Regions from separate parts of the Peribacillus sp. NPDC097197 genome, predicted to be linked through region 1. Evidence: a T-box and tRNA genes for the amino acid it is inferred to sense, from the RefSeq annotation. Region 1 holds a T-box; the other holds one or more tRNA genes.
What was found. A T-box is a leader RNA that pairs with one kind of tRNA and senses whether it is charged. The one in region 1 lies ahead of glyQ (glycine--tRNA ligase subunit alpha), so its partner is inferred to be a tRNA-Gly.

Region 1 (10,324 bases):
AGCCTCAAACGACAAGAAATAAAGTTCAAGGTGTACTTACACAAAATGATTCACAAATGATCTTCATTGATACACCGGGCATTCATAAACCTAAGCATAAGCTTGGGGACTTTATGATGAAGGTTGCGACGAATACCTTGAAAGAGGTCGACCTGATTCTATTCATGATTAATGCTGAAGAAGGCTACGGTCGTGGAGATGAGTTCATCATTGAAAAGCTACAATCGGTTAATACACCCGTTTTCCTTGTAGTCAATAAAATTGATACGATGCATCCTGATGACCTTCTGCCCATCATTGAAAAGTACCAAAAACTGTATCCTTTTGCAGCGGTGGTGCCTATTTCAGCTCTTGAAGGTAATAATGTCGATACATTGCTTGCCCAAATCAAGGAACATCTTCCTGAAGGGCCACAGTTTTACCCAGCCGATCAAGTAACGGATCATCCGGAGCGTTTCATCATTTCTGAATTGGTCCGCGAAAAGGTTCTGCACTTGACTCGTGAAGAGATTCCACATTCCGTGGCTGTTGTGATTGACTCGATCAAAAAAATGGATAACAGTGACACGATCAATGTTATGGCGACCATCATTGTCGAGAGAGATTCCCAAAAAGGAATTGTCATCGGTAAGCAAGGGAAAATGCTGAAAGAAGTCGGTAGTCGCGCGAGAGTAGACATTGAGAACCTATTGGGCTCTAAGGTTTTCCTTGAGCTATGGGTCAAGGTCCAGAAAGATTGGCGTAATAAAGCTAGTCAGCTACGTGATTTTGGATTTGATGAGAAAGAATATTAATTAACAAATTTTACGCTTCATGAAAGTGTGAAAAACGGTCAAGCTAATCATTAAGGACGGATATTTATCTGATATTGCTAGTCATAATGAAGGGTGGGCTTTATATGTTGGATTTTACCTGGGAGTTATTTAGTGAGACAGGTAATGTGGACACCTATTTACTTTATAAGGAGATAGAAGTCGAAAGGCAGGAAAGACCATTAGTATCGAATGAAGAGCTAGCTGATATTGATTTTCCTGTTTCTTAAGGATTAGCTAAGGCGAGTATGGGTGGTGTCTTTTATGCTTCAGAAATGTGAAGGCATTGTCATTAGAAGGACGGCATATGGAGAAAACAATAAAATTATAACGATTTATACCCGAGAGCTAGGGAAAATAGGGGTCATGGCTAGAGGTGCGAGCAAGCCAAATAGCAGGCTTGCCGCCGTGACCCAGCTTTTTTGCTCCGGGTATTTCCTTGTTTCGACATCTAGTGGACTTGGAAGCCTTCAGCAGGGGGAAATGGTTGACTCGCTTCGTTTTATCAGGGAGGATCTTTTCGCCACTGCCTATGCTTCCTATATCGTCGAATTGCTCGATAAGAGTGTGGACGATAAAAAACCAAATCCATATCTGTTTGAATTGCTTTCACAAACTTTACATTACATAAATGAAGAATACGACACTGAGGTTTTGAAATTCATTTTTGAAATGAAAATGCTTCCTGTAAATGGAATCAACCCGGTTTTGAACCAATGTGCCGTTTGTGGGGAGACCGAAGGGGAATTTGCTTTCTCCCTAAGGGAAGCCGGGTTTATTTGTCACCGATGTTTGGACAAGGACCCTTATCATTATAAAATTTCTCCTTCTGCGGTGAAACTTCTGAGGATCTTTTATTATTTTGATTTATCCAGGCTTGGTAACATATCTGTTAAACCGGAAACTAAAAGGGAATTGTCAAAAATCATTGATGCCTATTATGAGGAATATTCAGGATTACATCTGAAGTCCAAAAAGTTTCTCAAACAGATTGATTCGATGAAAGATATGTTTTAGGTTCGAACTATTGACATTCTGGTTTTGTTTGTATAAAATTTTAATCATCAAAATAAGAAGAATGCGTCGATGGAAGAGAGTACCTGTTTTAATTCATAAAAGCGAACCCGGGATGGTGCAAGCCGGGATATGAAGACACAGGGAAGGGCGTTCCGGAGCATGATTAGGTTTGAAAAGAGGCCGTTTCATAACGGCAATTAGGGTGGAACCGCGGGTAAACTCTCGTCCCTATGCATTACGCATAGGGACGGGAGTTTTTTGTTTGCCTTGAGGAATCCTAGGCAAAAGATGCTTCCCGCCCCTGAATCTGAAATTTAGTAAGCCGCTTTAAATAATCTGGAGGTGTACGATGAATATTCAAAATATGATTTTAACTTTGCAAAAGCATTGGTCTGAGCAAGGCTGTATCTTAATGAATGCTTATGATGTCGAAAAAGGTGCCGGGACGATGAGTCCTTATACCTTCCTTAGAGCAATTGGGCCAGAACCCTGGAGTGTTGCTTACGTGGAGCCTTCAAGACGTCCTGCAGACGGCCGGTATGGAGAGAATCCTAACCGTCTTTATCAACATCATCAATTTCAAGTGATCATGAAGCCTTCTCCGGATAATATTCAAGAACTTTATTTGGAGTCATTACGGAAGCTAGGCATCAATCCATTGGAGCACGACATTCGCTTTGTTGAGGATAACTGGGAAAATCCATCCCTTGGCTGTGCGGGTCTAGGATGGGAAGTATGGTTGGATGGAATGGAGATTACCCAATTCACCTATTTCCAACAAGTTGGTGGACTAGAGTGTAAACCAGTCTCCGTCGAAATTACATACGGAATTGAACGTTTGGCTTCTTACATCCAAGACAAAGAAAATGTCTTTGAACTTGAATGGACGGATGGATTTACTGTTCGTGACATCTTTGGTCAACCGGAATACGAGCATTCGAAATATACATTCGAGACATCCAACCTTGATATGCTGTTCGAGCTTTTCACGATGTATGAAAAGGAAGCGCATCGTCAAATGGAGGAAGGTCTTGTGCATCCTGCTTATGACTATGTATTGAAGTGTTCCCATACGTTCAATCTGCTGGATGCCAGAGGTGCCATTTCAGTAACGGAAAGAACGGGTTATATTGCCCGTTGTCGTAATTTAGCGCGTAAGGTTGCCAAAACTTTTTATGAAGAGCGGGAAAAATTAGGCTTCCCAATCCTGAAAGTGAAAGGGGAGAAAACAAATGAGCAAGCGTGATTTGTTATTGGAAATTGGGTTGGAGGAGCTACCGGCTCGATTTGTTACAGCTTCTATGAAACAGTTATCCGACAAAGTACAAAAGTGGTTGACACAAAAAGCGATTGAATTTGGTGAAGTCGAAGCATTTTCAACACCAAGACGTTTGGCGATATTGGTAAAAGATGTTGCGGAATCACAAAAGGACATTGAAGAAGAAGCAAAAGGACCGGCTAAGAAGATCGCTTTGGACGCCGAAGGTAACTGGTCTAAAGCAGCGTTAGGTTTTGTAAGAGGACAAGGCATGACGGCTGAGGATATTTATTTCAAAGAACTTAAAGGTGTGGAATATGTCCATGTGAATAAATTCATCAAGGGGCAACCGACAGCTCAGTTATTGGCGGAGCTACAAGAGATCATAACTGGCATGACCTTCCCGAAAAATATGCGTTGGGCCAACCAGGACCTTCGCTTCGTCCGTCCGATTAAATGGTTAATTGCTTTGTTCGGTAAAGAAGTAGTACCTTTTACCATAGCTGAAGTAGAAACAGGCCGAGAAACGAAAGGTCATCGCTTTTTAGGTGAAAGTACAGTTATCGAAACTCCTGACCAGTATGAAAAGTCACTTAACGAACAATTTGTCATGGTCAATCCAGACAAACGCCGTACCGTGATCTTAGATCAAATCAAAAACCTGGAACAGGAGAATGGCTGGATCATCCCGGTCGATGAAAATCTTCTGGAAGAGGTAAATAACTTGGTTGAATATCCAACGGTGTTATTTGGCCGTTTTGAAGAAGAATTCCTTGAATTGCCTTCTCAGGTGCTGATTACATCGATGAAGGAACATCAACGGTATTTCCCTGTAAAAGATCAAGATGGAGAGTTGCTTCCTTTCTTCGTGACTGTTCGAAATGGGGATGACCGTCACCTGGATATGGTATCGAAAGGGAACGAAAAAGTATTGCGTGCCCGTTTATCGGATGCAGCTTTCTTCTACAAAGAAGATCAGAAAAAAGAGATTGCTGATGCTTTGAAAAAGCTGGATAGCATCGTTTACCATGAAGAAATCGGTACTCTAGCCGAGAAAACTGAACGTGTAACAGAGGTAACCGGAGCATTGGTGGATGCCTTGAAACTGAAAGTGGATAAAGAATTGGCGCTACGTGCTGCAAAAATAGCCAAGTTTGATTTAGTGAGTCATATGGTTTATGAGTTCCCTGAATTACAAGGGTACATGGGTGAAAAGTATGCCCTTCTAAAAGGTGAAGCGAAAGAAGTGGCGACAGCGATCAATGAACATTATATGCCACGACATGCAGATGACGATGTACCTCCATCCTTAATCGGGGCACTTGTGAGCGTAGCGGAAAAAATTGATACACTGGCATCATTCTTCGCCATCGGAGTGATCCCTACCGGTTCTCAGGATCCATATGCTTTAAGAAGACAAGCAAGTGGAGTCGTTCAAATTCTAGCGGAGAAAAAGTGGGATATCACACTGGAGGAACTTATCACTTTGGGTCTTAAAGGACTTGAAGCAAAAGGCCTCTTGAAACGTGATATGGATGATGTAAAAGCGGATATGCATACATTCTTTAAAGCCCGTGTGAAGCATTTGCTTCAGGAACTACACATTCGCTATGATTTAATCGATGCTGTTTTGGTTAATGAAATTGGTTATATCCATTCTGTTGTTGAACGCTCTCAGGTATTAGAAGCAAAGAAAGAGGAAGCCGGCTTTAAAGAAAGTCTTGAGGCGTTAAGCCGTGTCATGAATATCGCTGGGAAATGCGATAATAAGGTGACAGTGAACCCGGCTGCTTTTGAAAATGTAGAAGAAAAAGCGTTGTATGAGAAATTTGGAACGGTTGCTTCAGCCTATGCCGAAACGAATGATGAGATGGAGCATTTCGAACAGCTTATATCGCTTCAAAGCGAAATAGAGGCTTATTTCGAGCATACAATGGTCATGGCGGAAGATGAAGCCGTACGTAATAATCGTTTATCCCTTATGAAAGAAATTAGTGATTTAGTTTCCAGCTTTGGGGCTGTGAACAAAATAATCCTTTCTTAATCCAATGAAATGATCGGGACCCTTTTTATGAAGGGTTTCCGATTATTACAACTAATAGAGATGAAAACTGCTTTTATCAAATGATATAGTATATAATCGTTATATGAAGATCCTTTGTTACTTTACTCTGCGAAAAGCAGTAGGGTGGTGATTACAATTCAATTGAATAAACGTCAGGAACAGATTTTACAAATTGTTAAAGAGAATGGACCGATTACTGGAGAGCATATTGCAGATAGGTTAAGCTTAACGAGGGCGACGCTTCGTCCGGATTTGGCTATCTTAACGATGGCCGGTTTTCTAGATGCACGTCCACGTGTCGGGTATTTCTATACAGGTCGCTCGGGTACACAGCTATTGACAGATAGTCTGAACCATCTGTATGTTCGGGACCATCAATCGATCCCTGTCGTTGTGGACGAGGGTATATCTGTTTACGATGCGATTGTCATGATGTTTTTAGAAGATGTCGGCACTATGTTCGTAGTGGATAAGCATGCTTTACTCGTAGGGGTACTGTCCAGAAAAGACTTGCTCCGTGCAAGTATTGGGAAACAAGAACTGAATTCCATCCCGGTCAATATCATCATGACAAGGATGCCTAACATTACAATGTGTACTAAAGAAGATTTATTGATCGATGTTGCCAAAAAATTGATTGAGAAACAAATTGATTCATTACCTGTCGTCAAAGAAACAGAAAAAGGCTATGAGGTAATTGGAAGAGTGACGAAAACCAATATAACAAAAGCATTCGTAGCTTTAGCTGATGAAGGCTATTAGGGGGGCTTGCAAAGGAATGACGGAGAATATGAACGGTTCTATTATATATGTTGTATCGGATTCAGTTGGGGAAACAGCGGAGTTAGTTACTAAAGCTGCGGCTAGTCAGTTTTCTAGTTCCGCTTTTACTATTAAACGAATTCCGTATATTGAAGATGAACATAACGTGGATGAAGTAATTTCACTGGCCAAATTAGATGGGGCAATCATCGCCTACACTCTTGTGAAGCCTGCTATTAGAGACTACATGAAAGCACAGGTGGAAAAAGAAAACCTGTCTGCTTATGACATTTTAGGACCGCTCATGGATATCCTTCAGGAAAGAACATCTAAAGGACCTCTTAATGAGCCGGGGCTCGTAAGAAAACTTGACGATGATTATTTCAAACGTGTGGAAGCCATTGAATTTGCTGTAAAATACGACGATGGACGGGATCCACGTGGGATTTTACGTGCGGATATCGTGTTGGTTGGTGTTTCTCGCACGTCCAAAACACCTTTGTCCCAATATTTAGCTCATAAACGCTATAAAGTGGCCAATGTTCCTTTAGTACCAGAGGTAGAGCCGCCAGAAGAACTATTCCTGGTCCCGCCTGAAAAATGCATTGGGTTGAAAATAAGTCCTGAAAAGTTAAATCATATTCGGAAAGAGCGATTGAAGTCACTTGGACTCAATGATCATGCTATATATGCGAATGTGGAACGAATCAAAGAAGAGTTGACATACTTTGATAAAATTATTTCAAGGCTCGACTGCCCAATCATTGATGTTACGAATAAAGCTGTCGAAGAAACGGCCAACTTAATTATGAATATTCTTCAAAATAAAAATCGGTAGATTTCTCTTATTCTTAAAATTGAGATTAATCAAAATGTGAGCTGGACACTTTTAGTGTCGGCTCACATTTTCATGCTCAAGGTTTATTGGGTTTTAAATGTAAAACATGGATGACACTTACATAATTCCTCTTTTGTTAAACAATTCACAACCCACTTTTTAGATGTTTGAAATTCAGAATCTAATTGGTAGCATCTTTTTAAAAAATAGATTATAATAAAAAATTGTGAGAAAAAAGTAATCTTGAGGTTTAGACTTGGTTATTAAGGAATAAACTAAGGATTATAAGAAGTCAAGTTTTTTATCATAAAAAAATTCGACACATTCAGTATAATTGATGAGGCAAAATAGGGTGTAACACTTGTTTAGAGGATACCGTTTGTATATTCTTGCGAATGACTTCAGGATAAGTGTTTGGAAGTTTCATTATATCTCGATAAAGTTTAGGGGAGAAAAAAGGATTATGCAGAATGATGTAGAATTAAAAGGTATGATAAATAAACCAATAATACATGTTGACGCCGATGCATGTCCGGTGAAAGATGAGATTCTTCATTGTGCAAGACAATGCGATGTCGATGTCTGTTTTGTTGCATCATATAAAAATATGATGAACAACCCTGAAGGCAAATGGGTATACGTCGATGCAGATAAAGAAGCAGCAGATCTTTATATAGTGAATTCTGTAAAAAAGGGTGATATTGTTATTACTGCTGATATTGGATTAGCTGGTACCCTGCTTCCTAAAAGCGTTTATGTTCTATCTCCGAGGGGAAAAGAATATACAAATGAGAATATTTTCATGCTTCTCGATATGCGCTACCAGTCAGCGAAACTTCGCAGGCAGGGGAAGCATACGAAAGGACCGAAAGCCTTTACAAAGGATGACAAAATATGTTTTACAAATAAACTTTTGAAAATTTTGTCGAATTTTGCAGGGAATCAGAATTCAATATCGAATTAAAAAACTATCACCAAAATCGCAAGGTGAAAAAATGACAAATGGTCGTATAGAAGATGAAAAGATAAATCAGATCCGAGAAGCAGTGGACATCGTCGACTTGATTGGAGAATATGTCCAGCTGAAGAAGCAAGGACGGAATTATTTCGGGCTTTGTCCTTTCCATGGTGAAAACTCACCATCATTTTCTGTTTCCGCAGAGAAGCAGATTTTCCATTGTTTCGGCTGTGGTGCAGGCGGAAATATTTTCACTTTCTTAATGGATATCGAAGGGTATAATTTTGTGGAATCTGCAAAGGTCCTGGCTGAAAAAGGGAATATACCTTTGGACATTGAAATAAATAAGGACTCCCAACGGTCTAATATGCCGGCTGGTTCTCAACAGATGCTTGAAGCCCATGACTTGCTTCGAAAGTTTTACCATCATCTTCTTGTAAATACCAAGGAAGGCCAAGAAGCTTTGGAGTATCTCCTTAATAGAGGATTTACCGAAGAAACGATTGAAAAGTTCCAAATTGGTTACTCACTGGATTCTTGGGATTTTGTTTCCAAGTTTCTTTTAAAAAGGGGTTTCCCGCCAGAATTTATGGAGCAGGCTGGGTTGATTATTTACAGGGAAAAAGATGAGTCATACTTTGACCGTTTTAGAAATAGAGTCATGTTTCCAATTATGGATCATCAAGGGAATACGATTGCGTTTTCGGGTAGAGCAATGGGGGACGATGAGCCCAAATACTTGAATAGCCCCGAGACCCCAATCTTTAATAAAAGTAAAACTTTATATAATTTCCATCAAGCAAGACCGCACATTCGCAAGAAGGAACAAGTTGTAATTTTCGAAGGTTTTGCCGACTGTATTTCCGCAGTCCGTGCCGGAGTGGAGAATTCGGTTGCTACGATGGGGACCGCTCTAACCGATCAGCACATTCAACTTTTAAAAAGAAATACGGACCAGGTTTTAATCTGTTATGATTCGGATTCGGCTGGTTTGAATGCAGCTAACCGCGCAGTTAACATGCTACAGGAAACGGATTTTACCGTTAAGGTAGCACTTATGCCTGATAATATGGACCCCGATGACTACATAAAGGAATTTGGTGAGAAAAGCTTTGTTTCTGAGGTAATAGGGGCCAGTTTAACCTACATGGCATTCAAGATGCATTATTTACGTCGAGGAAAAAATGTAAATAATGAAGGAGATCGAATTCAATATATCGAAGAAGTCCTTAAAGAAATTTCTCGTTTGCCAAGTGCAGTGGAGCGGGATCATTATCTTAGGCAGCTATCCTCCGAGTTTACACTTTCGTTGGATGCGCTTGAACAGCAGCAACGACAGGTATTTTTTGCGGAACGTAAAAAGGGTACACTGCCACAACCTGCTGCTCAAAAGAAAATGACCCTTCAGTATGAGCATAAATTAAAACCTGCTCATCACAATGCTGAAATTAAGTTGATGGCCCATATGCTGAAAAGCAGGGAAATGACTTATAAGATTCAACAGTTGCTTGGACAAACACTCTTTCATGTAGATGAACATCAGGCCATCATCACCTATTTATATGCTTTCTATGAAGATGGACACGAGCCTGATCCAAGCTTTTTCCTTACTTATTTGCCGGATCCAAACTTGAGAAGGATCGTTTCGGAAATAGAAATGATGTCAGTTAATGAGGAAGTTTCCGATAAAGAACTGACTGATTGTATAAATCAAGTGTTGAAATATGAAAAGATGTTAAAGATAAAAGAAAAACAGGCAGAAGAAAAAGATGCAGTGAGACGCAGCGATCCTAAAGCTGCCGCCAGAATTGCAATGGAAATCATTAAGTTGCGCAAAATGTTGTAGTTGTTTAGGTGTAAGACCTGGAAGGAGGGGAACTAATGGCTGAAAAACCAGCACGTTCCAAACAAGTTGATAATGAATTTAGCCTTGAGCAGGTTAAAGAAAAATTAATAGAGCTAGGTAAGAAAAGAGGCTCTTTGACCTTAGAAAAAATTGCCGAAAAAATTGGCGGTTTCGAATTAGATTCCGATCAAATGGATGAGTTCTATGAGGTGCTAGCTGAAAATGGAATCGAGATTCTCACGGATGGTGAGGAAGAAGAGGATGAAGATGATCCGGATTCCAAAAAACTTGCTAAAGAAGAAGAGTTTGACTTAAATGACTTAAGTGTTCCTCCTGGTGTTAAGATTAATGATCCTGTCCGGATGTACTTGAAAGAGATCGGTCGGGTCGACCTTTTATCTGCAGAAGAGGAAATCTCTTTAGCGATGCGAATCGAGGAAGGGGACGAAGAGGCAAAACGCCGTCTAGCCGAAGCCAATCTACGTCTGGTAGTCAGCATAGCCAAACGTTACGTAGGACGCGGTATGCTTTTCCTTGACTTGATTCAAGAAGGAAATATGGGTCTTATCAAAGCGGTAGAGAAATTCGATTACCGCAAAGGGTACAAGTTCAGTACCTATGCAACTTGGTGGATTCGTCAGGCCATCACTCGTGCGATTGCTGACCAAGCAAGAACGATCAGGATACCGGTGCATATGGTTGAGACCATCAATAAATTAATCAGGGTACAAAGACAGCTTCTTCAAGATCTTGGACGTGAACCATCTC
Region 2 (10,324 bases), on a different contig from region 1:
AAGATGGCGGCCGTATTGGAAAGGTTCAGTGACCGAATTTTATCCGTCATTGGAATACGGAGACATCTGTCCATATTCTCTTTGATCAACTCTTTTGGCAGTCCTGTCGTTTCGCGTCCGAAAATAAAATAAATTTCACTTTCTTGATCACTGTAATCGAAGGTTGTATGCGGCTGTTCACCAAATTTGGTTAAGTAATAAAATGCACCGCCGGCATTCTTCTCAAAAAACTCTTCCAATGAATCATAATAATGAATCTTCACATGTTCCCAATAATCGAGCCCAGCCCGTTTAAGCTGTTTATCATCCGTTGAAAAACCAAGCGGACGGATAAGGTGCAGGTGTGAATCCGTTCCTGCGCATGTTCTTGCGATATTTCCTGTATTTGCTGGAATCTGTGGTTGATATAAAACTACATGTATTGCCACTTCATTTTCACCTCTAGTTTAAACTTCAACTAATTATAGCATTAAACAAACAGACTAAAAACAATCACACTCTATCTAATATCACGAAAAATTTATAGACGATGTTCGGTGTATATCGAGTCGAATCCTCATACGTCCAATATCGATGGCGACTATTCATCGTATGGGCATTCACAAGGGGCATGCCTTTTTGGTCCTTTGCCGTCACAATCAAGTTATGATCGAACCGCCCGTCACCTTCAAAGTCAATGCACAGGATGTCACCCAGGTTCAATTCCTGTGCCGTCTCCACTTCTTTTGTCCTGATCCCTTTCCCTCCCTTAAGCAGATGATACAAAGAATGAGCTGTCGTCCAGGTATAGCTCCAATTCTTTCCTCTGATCCACCACCCTTTATTCTTGTTCGGCTCGCCCCACATCGGGATGTTCCCGGCATGCAAGCACTGGGAAATAAAGTTGGTGCAGTCATCCGTGAATTTATAATACTGTGGATTGAACTCATTCCACCATCGCTCCGCATACTGAACCGCCTTCATCCGGTCATACTTATAAGTAAGCCGATCCAAACCCACTTCCCAATTTTCCGGGTCCTCGTCAGGTTCTAAATCAGGTTCAAGCTCCCGTTCTTCTATTAAGTATTCATCCCGAAACCGCGCCTCCCTCTCTTCCATCTCCTCTTCTATATAGAAGCCATCCTCCTGCTTCATTAAATACTGCAGATGCACTTGATAGGTCAGGATTTTCAAATCCCCTTCCTGCCGTTCCGAGTCAACCTTTCCAGCAGCATTCACACGGACAATTTCCGTATCATGCTTCTTCAGTGCTTCCTTTTTCAGATAGATCTTACCCTCTCCCCGTACATGCTCATTGGAAGTGTAAAGTTCAACCCTTTCCTGTAAAAGCCGTTTCAACTGTTCCCTCAAAATCAAGCCCTCCTTCATAGCACCTCTTCTAATGTGTATGAAGGAGGGCTTGGTTAAAAACACAACTTCATTCGGTCCATTGCTCAACTGAGGAGCAATTATCGGTCGATGGGGAAGTTTTATCAGTCAATTCGGCTTTTTATCGGTCGTTTTGCCACTTTTATCGGTCAAATCACACTATTTATCGGTCAAACTGCTAAAAATGGAAAGGCCCCGAATGGTTGCATTCGGGGCCTTCCTTTTTATTCAGTATGGTAAGTGAACTGTAATCCTTTTTCAATTTCCGCGAGCACTTCTTCGTCTTTTTCCTTCAACCTGGCTTCTTCCAAAATGGAGGTCGACCGTTCCCGACCGATTTTCCCGATCGCCCAGGCAGCCGTGCCACGCAAAACGGGGCGCGGGTCTTCTTGCATGATTTGGATCAGTTCCGGCATGGCGGTTTCATCCTTAAAGTGAGCCAATGCCAAGATGGCATTCCGCTGAATCGGCTTTTTGCCACGCCATGATCCAGATACATGTCCGTATGTCTCTTTAAAATCGCGATTGGAGATGGTGAGCAATGGCTTCAGCAGCGGTTTGGCAAGCTCGGGATCCGGCTCCATCTCTTCATGAAAATGAAAATCCATCCCTTTATTTTTTGGACAGACAGTCTGACACGTATCACATCCATATAACCGGTTGCCTATTTTCGTCCTGAATTCATCCGGAAGGAAATCTTTCGTCTGCGTCAAAAATGCAATACAGCGTTTGGCATTCAACTGTCCACCTTGCACAAGGGCACCTGTTGGGCATACATCCACACACTTATTGCATGTGCCGCACTGATCCTCCATCGGCTGATCCGGCTCGAACGGCAAGTTGGTAATCATGTCACCCAAATACACATACGAACCAAATTCCGGAGTGATGATCATGCTGTTTTTAGCGCTCCATCCGATTCCTGCCCGCTCTGCAACGGCCCGGTCCGAAAGTTCGCCCGTATCCACCATTGATTTCGCCATGGCTCCAGGGACTTTCCCTTTTATAAAATCTTCAAGTAGCTGCAGTTTATTACGGAGCACGGTATGGTAATCCGTTCCCCAGGAGGCCCGGCAAAAAATCCCGCGGCGCTCTCCTTTCTTGCTTTGAGGGGCATCCTTCAATTTCGAAGGGTAGGCAAGCGCAATTGATATGATTGATTGCGGTTTATCGAAGATCAATTCGGGCCTGACCCTTTTTTCGATATCCTTTTCTTCGAAGCCGGACTGATAATCCATCTCCTGCTGTCGGATCAGCCTGCTTTTCAACTCCGTGAACGTCGTGGCCGACGTAAAACCGATTTTATCGATGCCTATTTCCTTACTATATATAATCACTTCTTGCTTGAGTGCATGCATATCCATTTCTATCACCTTCGTTCTCTTCATTCTACCCAATGATGCTTGTAACATATCAAACCATTGGTATCTATGATAAACTAATTTCAATCATTTTTGGAGGTGTATCACTTGGAAATTAAGATTTCCTCTAATCTCGCAAGCAAAGTTCCCGATTTCAAGATTGGTTTCATTACATACGAAAACATCGAAGTCGGCCCCTCGCCGCAAATGGTAAAAGGGAGACTTCAATTATTTCAAGAAGCTTTATTTTTTGATCTTGAAGAAAAGGAACTCACGGATTTTCCGGGTATCAAAGAATGGCGGGAAATTTTCAAAATGACCGGGACGAACCCTTCACGCTATCGCCCTTCCGTCGAGGCCCTATACCGCCGAGTCAAAAAGCAGAATTACTTATCCCCTATCCATTCAGCCATCGACTTGAATAACTTCTTCTCGCTTTTATACGAGGTCCCGATTGGCATCTATGATGCAGATGCATTATCAGGTGATCTCTCCATTAAAATTGGTGGAAGTCCGGACCAATATCCTGGATTGAATGGGCGGGTGAACTCGATGGAAAACATGATCGTTTCAGCTGATGATGACGGCGCATTCGGGAGTCCCTACGTCGATTCGGAACGGACGAAGGTCACCGAAGACACCAAACATGCCATCCAGATCATCTATTTACAAGCAAAGACACCCATCAAAGAAGCCGAACAGCTCACAAAGTCATTGATGGATATGTTCCTCGAGATTCACGGCGGAGAAGGATCTTTTTCCGTCCTAGAAGGATAATGCAAAAACATGAGTCATATCGAGATAATGGCTCATGTTTTTTTTGTGTATTTTTTAACAGATTCGGAGGCTCCTCCCCTGAAGTGCTCAATTCTGCAGTTGTAATTGCTGCGTGGCTAGCTTTCGATACAAGCCATGACTTGCAAGCAATTCTTCATGTGTCCCCGCCCCAGTAATCCGCCCTTCTTCCACAACCAGTAATCGATCCGCATCAATGACCGTCGACAGCCGATGGGCAATGATCAGGGTCGTCCTGCCCGCCATCAGGTTCTTGATGGCATGCTGAACAAGAAGTTCCGATTCACTATCGAGATTGGATGTCGCTTCGTCCAATAGCAGGATTTTCGGATTGCGCAACACAGCCCGGGCAATGGCAATCCGCTGCCGTTGACCACCCGATAACTTCACGCCTCTTTCCCCTACCTCCGTATCAAAGCCATCCGGAAGCCTTTCGATAAACTGGTTGGCATTTGCCATCTTTGCTGCGTCGATGATTTCATCCATTTCAACTTGACGGCCTAGCCCGTACGCTATATTTTCTTTTATCGTCCCCGTCATGATTGGACTTTCCTGTGACACATACCCAATTTGCGACCGCCATATGGAAAGTTCAATATCCTTAATTGGCACCGTTCCCAACGAGACCATCCCATTCGTGGGTTCATAAAAACGTTCAATCAACGAAAATATCGTCGTCTTCCCACCACCGCTTGGTCCCACCAGGGCGACCGTCTTATTGGCAGGAACCGTAAACGATAAATCATTCAAAATGGGCTTAGACGCTTGATAGGAAAATGATACATCCTTAAACGTCAAATCAGCTGTGACCAATGTGTCATGCTTCCCTTCATAGGTTTCACCAGGTATCGAAAGGACGCCCTGGATTCGTTCCGTCGCTCCCATCGCCTTTTGAAATGCCGTAAAAAATGAGGCCATCTGACTAAAGGGCACGATGATTTGGATCATATAAATAATGATGGCAACAAGTGTCCCCGCTGTCAGTGCACCAGAAGCCACCCGAACTCCCCCATATCCAATAAGGATCACGAGAATCACCATCATGATTGTCGTCATGAAGGGGGAAATGATGGCTTGGATCCTAGCCTCCTTCAATCCAAAACGAAAGAGCTCACCAACGCCACGATTTCCTTTTTCACGTTCCAACTCTTCGCCATTATGCGACTTCACTAAACGGACCTCGCCTAGGACCCTCCCTAGATTTCCGCTGAAGGTGGCCATTTCATCCTGCGTCTGCTTAGAGACTTTATACATCTTCCGCCCAAGCGGAATCAGGATCAGCATGGATAGTGGTACGATGCTGAGCATGATGACCGTCATCCGCCAGTCCAACAGGAATAAGATGATGATCGACCCGATGATCGATATGATCCCTGAAATGAATGTCACGAAATGATTCGTGATGATCGTCTTAATCGTATTCGTATCCTGAGTGATCCGGCTAAGCGTTTCACCGGACTGGTGGGAATCAAAAAACGATACGGGCAATTGTAAAATATGATCCCATAATTTCCGACGGATTCCAGCTACAACATTTTCACCGATATAGCTCAGAAAGTAGAAGGAAAAACCTCCCGCAACGGTCTGGACAATAAAAGCCCCTAGCAAAAGGAATATCGTTGTTCGCTCGATCCCGCTTCCAGATATCATATCGACCAGATTCTTCGTAACCAACGGGACGACGAGACTCGCCACCGTTTCCACCAAACTTAACACTACGACAAATAACACCATTCCCATTGGCAGTTTTTCCGATCTTAACAAGGAAAAAAATGATTTCACATTCAGCTTCTTATCCATGTACAACCTCATTCCTCCATTTTCGCTTACCTAAATTATAGGCAAGAGAACAGATACTTACAAATTTATACAATAAAAAGAAATCCTGCTGTAATCAGTAGGATTTCTGTTCGAAAATATAAAAAACGCAAAGCTTCGTTCTCCAAGTAACGAAACCCTGCGTTATGAGTATGTATGATTGGAGCGGGTGAAGGGAATCGAACCCTCATCATCAGCTTGGAAGGCTGAGGTTTTACCACTAAACTACACCCGCATATCCTTGTAGAATTTTATCGAATCAACTAATAAAATAATTATATAGCTTAATAGAAAAATATGCAACCGTTAAATGAAATTTTTTCATACCCGCTTGTTGTTTGAAAATAAAAAACGCAAAGCTTCGTTCTCCAGGTAACGAAACCCTGCGTTACGAGTATGTATAGTTGGAGCGGGTGAAGGGAATCGAACCCTCATCATCAGCTTGGAAGGCTGAGGTTTTACCACTAAACTACACCCGCATACCCTTGTAGAATTTTGTCGAATTACTAACAACAAAAATAATTATATAGCTAATTTCACAAAAGTGCAATAGTCTTTTCAAAAAAAATAATAATAATTCCTGGAGATAGAATTAGTATATGTTACGGCCCAACAAAGATGTTAAAAAGTTCCCGGCAAAAGGATTCTTCCAAACATTATGACCAGATCACTTCCATAAGCCTTGGATAAACTTGTTCCGCTGTTTCAAGCAACATGATAAGCTTTCGGAATGCCAAGTCCGGTAAAAATTCACCATCAAGGGAATACGAATAGCGAATCGAAATCGTCCCATTTTCCTCATATAACTTTGAAAATCGGAATTGAGCATTATATTCATTCAATAACGTATGCACGGCTGCCTTCTTATCGGGATTCTTTAGCTCCGTTACATTAAAACAAAATAAATCCGCCACTTTTTCATCTTGATTAAATGAAAAGACTAACAGGACCTTCCATCCATCCTTCAACTTCTGTTCCACTCTGAAAAAGGTGATATCTTCCTCTTTGAACTCATTCATATGGATTTTTTCACGCATTAAAAAATCTCGAAATTTCGCAACATTTGACATCATCCATCACCCTTTCTGTCTGTATATACATTTTATAACGAAATATGGCATTTTTACACATATTTCGTGCATTCCCTATAAAATAGTTAACGCGTTCCCTTTCATGGACCATAAAAAAAGCATAGTAAAGGTCTCCCTCCACTATGCCCAGTATAAAAACTTAAAGAACTGCGTATTCCGGATCGGCAACTTTGACAAGCTGCTTCCCTAGGTTCTTTCCTTTAAATAAGTCCAAGAATGCCTCAGGGGTGTTTTCGAACCCTTCCACAATGGTTTCTTCGTACTTCAGTTTACCTTGTTGCAGCCACTGCCCCAAATATGAAGCTCCTTCTTGGAAACGATCTGCATAATTCCCGACCGTGAAGCCTTTCATAAGTGCGCTTGTTTTGATCATGGCCGATTGCAGGCGTGGCCCAAAATCTTTACCTTCTGCATTATAAGAAGAGATTGCACCACATAATGGGATACGCGCATTCATATTTAACAGTTTGAAAACGGCATCCGTTACTTGGCCGCCAACATTATCGTAATACACATCGACTCCATCAGGGACTGCATTCTTCAAATCCGTTTCAAAACTTTCCTTCTTATAATTAACAGCTCCGTCAAAGCCCAGTTCTTTTGTTAAATACTCTATTTTCTCATCAGAACCGGCAATCCCCACTACCTTGGCACCTTTGATTTTTGCGATCTGTCCAACGACAGAACCGACAGCTCCAGCCGCTCCGGAAACGACGACCGTTTCGCCTTCTTGCGGTTTACCGATATCCAGTAACCCAAAGTATGCAGTCAATCCCGTCATGCCCAGTATGCCTAAATGAGTCGTGATTGGTGCCACTTTAGGATCAATCACCCTGACTTGCTTTTCATTCACGACCGTATATTCCGCCCAGTCGATATTTCCCACAACGACATCGCCTTGCTTGAAGCTGGACGATTTGGATTCCACCACTTCAGCCACGACGCCACCAGTAATGACTTTATTCAACTCAAATGGGGCAATATAGGATTTAGTATCTTGCATTCTTCCACGCATATAAGGATCAACGGATAAATAAAGCGTCCGTACTAATATCTGATTTTCTTTCGGTGAAGGAACTTCACTCTCCACAAATTTGAAATCTTCTTTGGAAGGCATCCCTTTTGGACGGTTGGCCAGTGTGATCGTTTGTTGCGTTGATTGTGTCATGCATGTTCCTCCTTGATTTTTATTACATACTATAGAAAAGTTAGCGTAGCATTGATGCAGATTAACGGTCAAAGTTTCTGCTTACTTTTTCCAATACTATTCTATATGTAGCCCTATTTGTAAATCCTAAACTTTCTTATTTTGCATCAAATGAATTTCCCAATCCACAAAACAAGAAAAATAGCACTATACAGACCATTACCATATCTGGTACACTACTATAGTTACCAAGGGTAACTATTATCAGTGAGGAGGCAATAAAAATCGAGACATATCGTAAATTCTTCCATCAACTAATGTTGTTATATAGACCCTTTGAAAACAACCTCAATATACAGCTTGGTAAACACCATCTATACAGGGCCCAATGGACGATCTTATATCGCCTATTTAATGACGGACCTTCGACGCTTGTAGAGTTATCCAATTATCAAGGTGTGGAAAAACCGACCGTCACAAGGACGATTAACCGCTTAGAAGAACTCGGGTACGTTGAACAGATTCCTGGTAAGGATAAGCGTGAAAAAATCATGCATCTTACTGAGCTGGGGAGAACCGTTTATCTGGAAGTGCGTGTAACGATTGACCGATTCGAACAGGACATCCTGATAGGCGTTTCGGAGGCTGAGCAGCAAGAAGCTATACGCGTCATGGAAAGCATAAGAAATAAACTTATAAAGTGAGGAGACAAAAAATTGCAACAAGCTGCTAAACCAAAATTATGGACGAAAGATTTTATCATCGTTTCTTCCGTCAACTTTTTCATAACGTTAATCTTTTATTTATTAATGGTCACGATCGGGGTCTATGCCGTAGAAGAATATGGTGCTACCACGAGCCAGGCAGGACTCATTACCGGAATTTTCATCATCGGTTCATTGATTGGACGGCTTTTGATCGGTCGCTTCATCAACGCCATTGGCCGGAAGAATACATTATTGATTGGATTAGTCTTCTTCACCTTGGCTACCCTTTTATACTTTGTGGATTTCGGGGTTCCTTTCCTCCTCGCCAACCGCTTAATTCATGGTTTTACAATGGGGATGGCCGGAACTGCATCTGGAACGATCGTCGCCCAGATCATACCGATTACGCGTAAAGCAGAGGGAATCGGCTATTTCAGCATGAGTGCAACATTAGCCACAGCAATCGGACCTTTCATCGGGCTATCTTTAAGTCAGCATACAAGCTTCCAAGTGATATTGATTTTCTGTGTAGCCTTGGGCATCATCGGGGTACTGACGGCTCTTTTCATATATGTACCGAAATTAGAGATCTCAACTAAAACATCTGAGGTGAAAGGCTTTAAGCTTTCTAGCTTTATTGAACCGAATGCCGTCCCAATTGCAATCATCACTTTGTTAGTGGCATTCTGTTATTCCAGCGTCCTTTCTTATATTAACTTCTATGCGATTGAAATCGACCTGGTCAGCACAGCCAGCTTCTTCTTCCTTGTCTACGCTGTTGCCGTATTGGTATCGCGTCCTTTCACAGGCCGATTGATGGACTCCAAAGGTGCAAACTACATTATGTATCCGACATTCATCATTTTTGCCGGGGGAATGTTACTCCTAAGTACAGCAACAAATAGCTTTACATTACTATTGTCCGGTATCTTGATTGGACTCGGATTTGGGAACATGCAATCAAGCACACAGGCCATTGCAGTCAAACTGACACCGCCTCACCGGATGGGGTTAGCCACATCAACGTTCTTCATTGCACTTGATGCAGGGCTCGGATTTGGGCCTTACCTTCTTGGATACATCATTCCAAAAACGGGATACAGTACATTGTACGTCATCCTGGGTATTACCGTCCTTGTCACTACCGTCCTATACTACTTCTTACATGGTAAAAAAGAACATGCCGCCATGGAAGAACTTAAGAAATCCAAGCTAGCTTGATTACTACCGATATAAAAAAAATTAGCCAGAGGAGAATCACTCTCTCTCTGGCTAATTTTTTTTATTTACTTTTCACGTGCGTTTTTAATGAAGAGGGAAACAACCAGTCCGGCGACCGCAAGAAGCAGACCGAAAATGAAAGCATCTTGAACACCTGCTGTCAATGAAGCTCCTATGGCAGCTGGGTCTAATGGATTTTCCAATTTCATCATATAAGATTTTTGGGAAGCAGACATGATGGTGATCGCCACTGTCGTACCAATTGCACCCGACACTTGCTGTAATGTATTCATTAGAGCCGTTCCATCAGGGTACAGTTCTTTCGGAAGTTGATTAAGACCATTCGTCTGTGCTGGCATCATGACAAGGGAAACCCCTACCATCAATAAAGAATGCAGGATGATGATCATGGTGATCGTCGTTTCTGTCGTGACGTTCGATAAGAACCATAACACGACAATCATGATGATGAATCCTGGAGTGACCAACCCTCTAGGACCATACTTATCAAAGATACGTCCCGTTATTGGCGACATGATCCCGTTCAGGACACCACCAGGTAAAAGTACAAGTCCAGCTGTGAATGCAGCCAATGCCATACCCGTTTGCAAGTACATCGGTAAAAGAATCATGGAAGACAGGATGACCATGAAAGCAAGGAAAACGGTAATGAGCCCTAACGTGAACATAGGGTATTTCATCACGCTTAAATCGATCATCGGCTTTTCCATTTTCAATTGCCTTAAGGAGAATAAGAGCAGGCCAATCAATCCGACAATGAGTGTAATCAAGACGATGGCACTACCCCATCCTTTG

Region 2: it has a tRNA-Gly gene. The T-box ahead of glyQ (glycine--tRNA ligase subunit alpha) is inferred to sense a tRNA for this amino acid. The anticodon was not compared.

What each region holds. Positions count from the first base shown of each region.
Region 1 covers NZ_JBNNST010000004.1:11,449-21,772, reverse strand. Annotated here, with positions in the region: gene era (GTPase Era) at 1-794, shown strand, start outside; gene ACQKL6_RS06730 (YqzL family protein) at 899-1,042, shown strand; gene recO (DNA repair protein RecO) at 1,077-1,829, shown strand; T-box leader at 1,887-2,062, shown strand; gene glyQ (glycine--tRNA ligase subunit alpha) at 2,179-3,075, shown strand; gene glyS (glycine--tRNA ligase subunit beta) at 3,062-5,131, shown strand; gene ACQKL6_RS06710 (helix-turn-helix transcriptional regulator) at 5,276-5,914, shown strand; gene ACQKL6_RS06705 (pyruvate, water dikinase regulatory protein) at 5,931-6,752, shown strand; gene ACQKL6_RS06700 (YaiI/YqxD family protein) at 7,243-7,716, shown strand; gene dnaG (DNA primase) at 7,748-9,556, shown strand; gene rpoD (RNA polymerase sigma factor RpoD) at 9,592-10,324, shown strand, end outside.
Region 2 covers NZ_JBNNST010000008.1:169,758-180,081, forward strand. Annotated here, with positions in the region: gene trmL (tRNA (uridine(34)/cytosine(34)/5-carboxymethylaminomethyluridine(34)-2'-O)-methyltransferase TrmL) at 1-428, opposite strand, end outside; gene ACQKL6_RS12800 (amidase domain-containing protein) at 493-1,350, opposite strand; gene queG (tRNA epoxyqueuosine(34) reductase QueG) at 1,593-2,732, opposite strand; gene ACQKL6_RS12810 (B3/B4 domain-containing protein) at 2,838-3,506, shown strand; gene ACQKL6_RS12815 (ABC transporter ATP-binding protein) at 3,594-5,324, opposite strand; tRNA gene ACQKL6_RS12820 (tRNA-Gly) at 5,504-5,577, opposite strand; tRNA gene ACQKL6_RS12825 (tRNA-Gly) at 5,748-5,821, opposite strand; gene ACQKL6_RS12830 (YbjN domain-containing protein) at 5,999-6,379, opposite strand; gene ACQKL6_RS12835 (NADP-dependent oxidoreductase) at 6,573-7,601, opposite strand; gene ACQKL6_RS12840 (MarR family winged helix-turn-helix transcriptional regulator) at 7,898-8,284, shown strand; gene ACQKL6_RS12845 (MFS transporter) at 8,297-9,508, shown strand; gene ACQKL6_RS12850 (DHA2 family efflux MFS transporter permease subunit) at 9,574-10,324, opposite strand, start outside.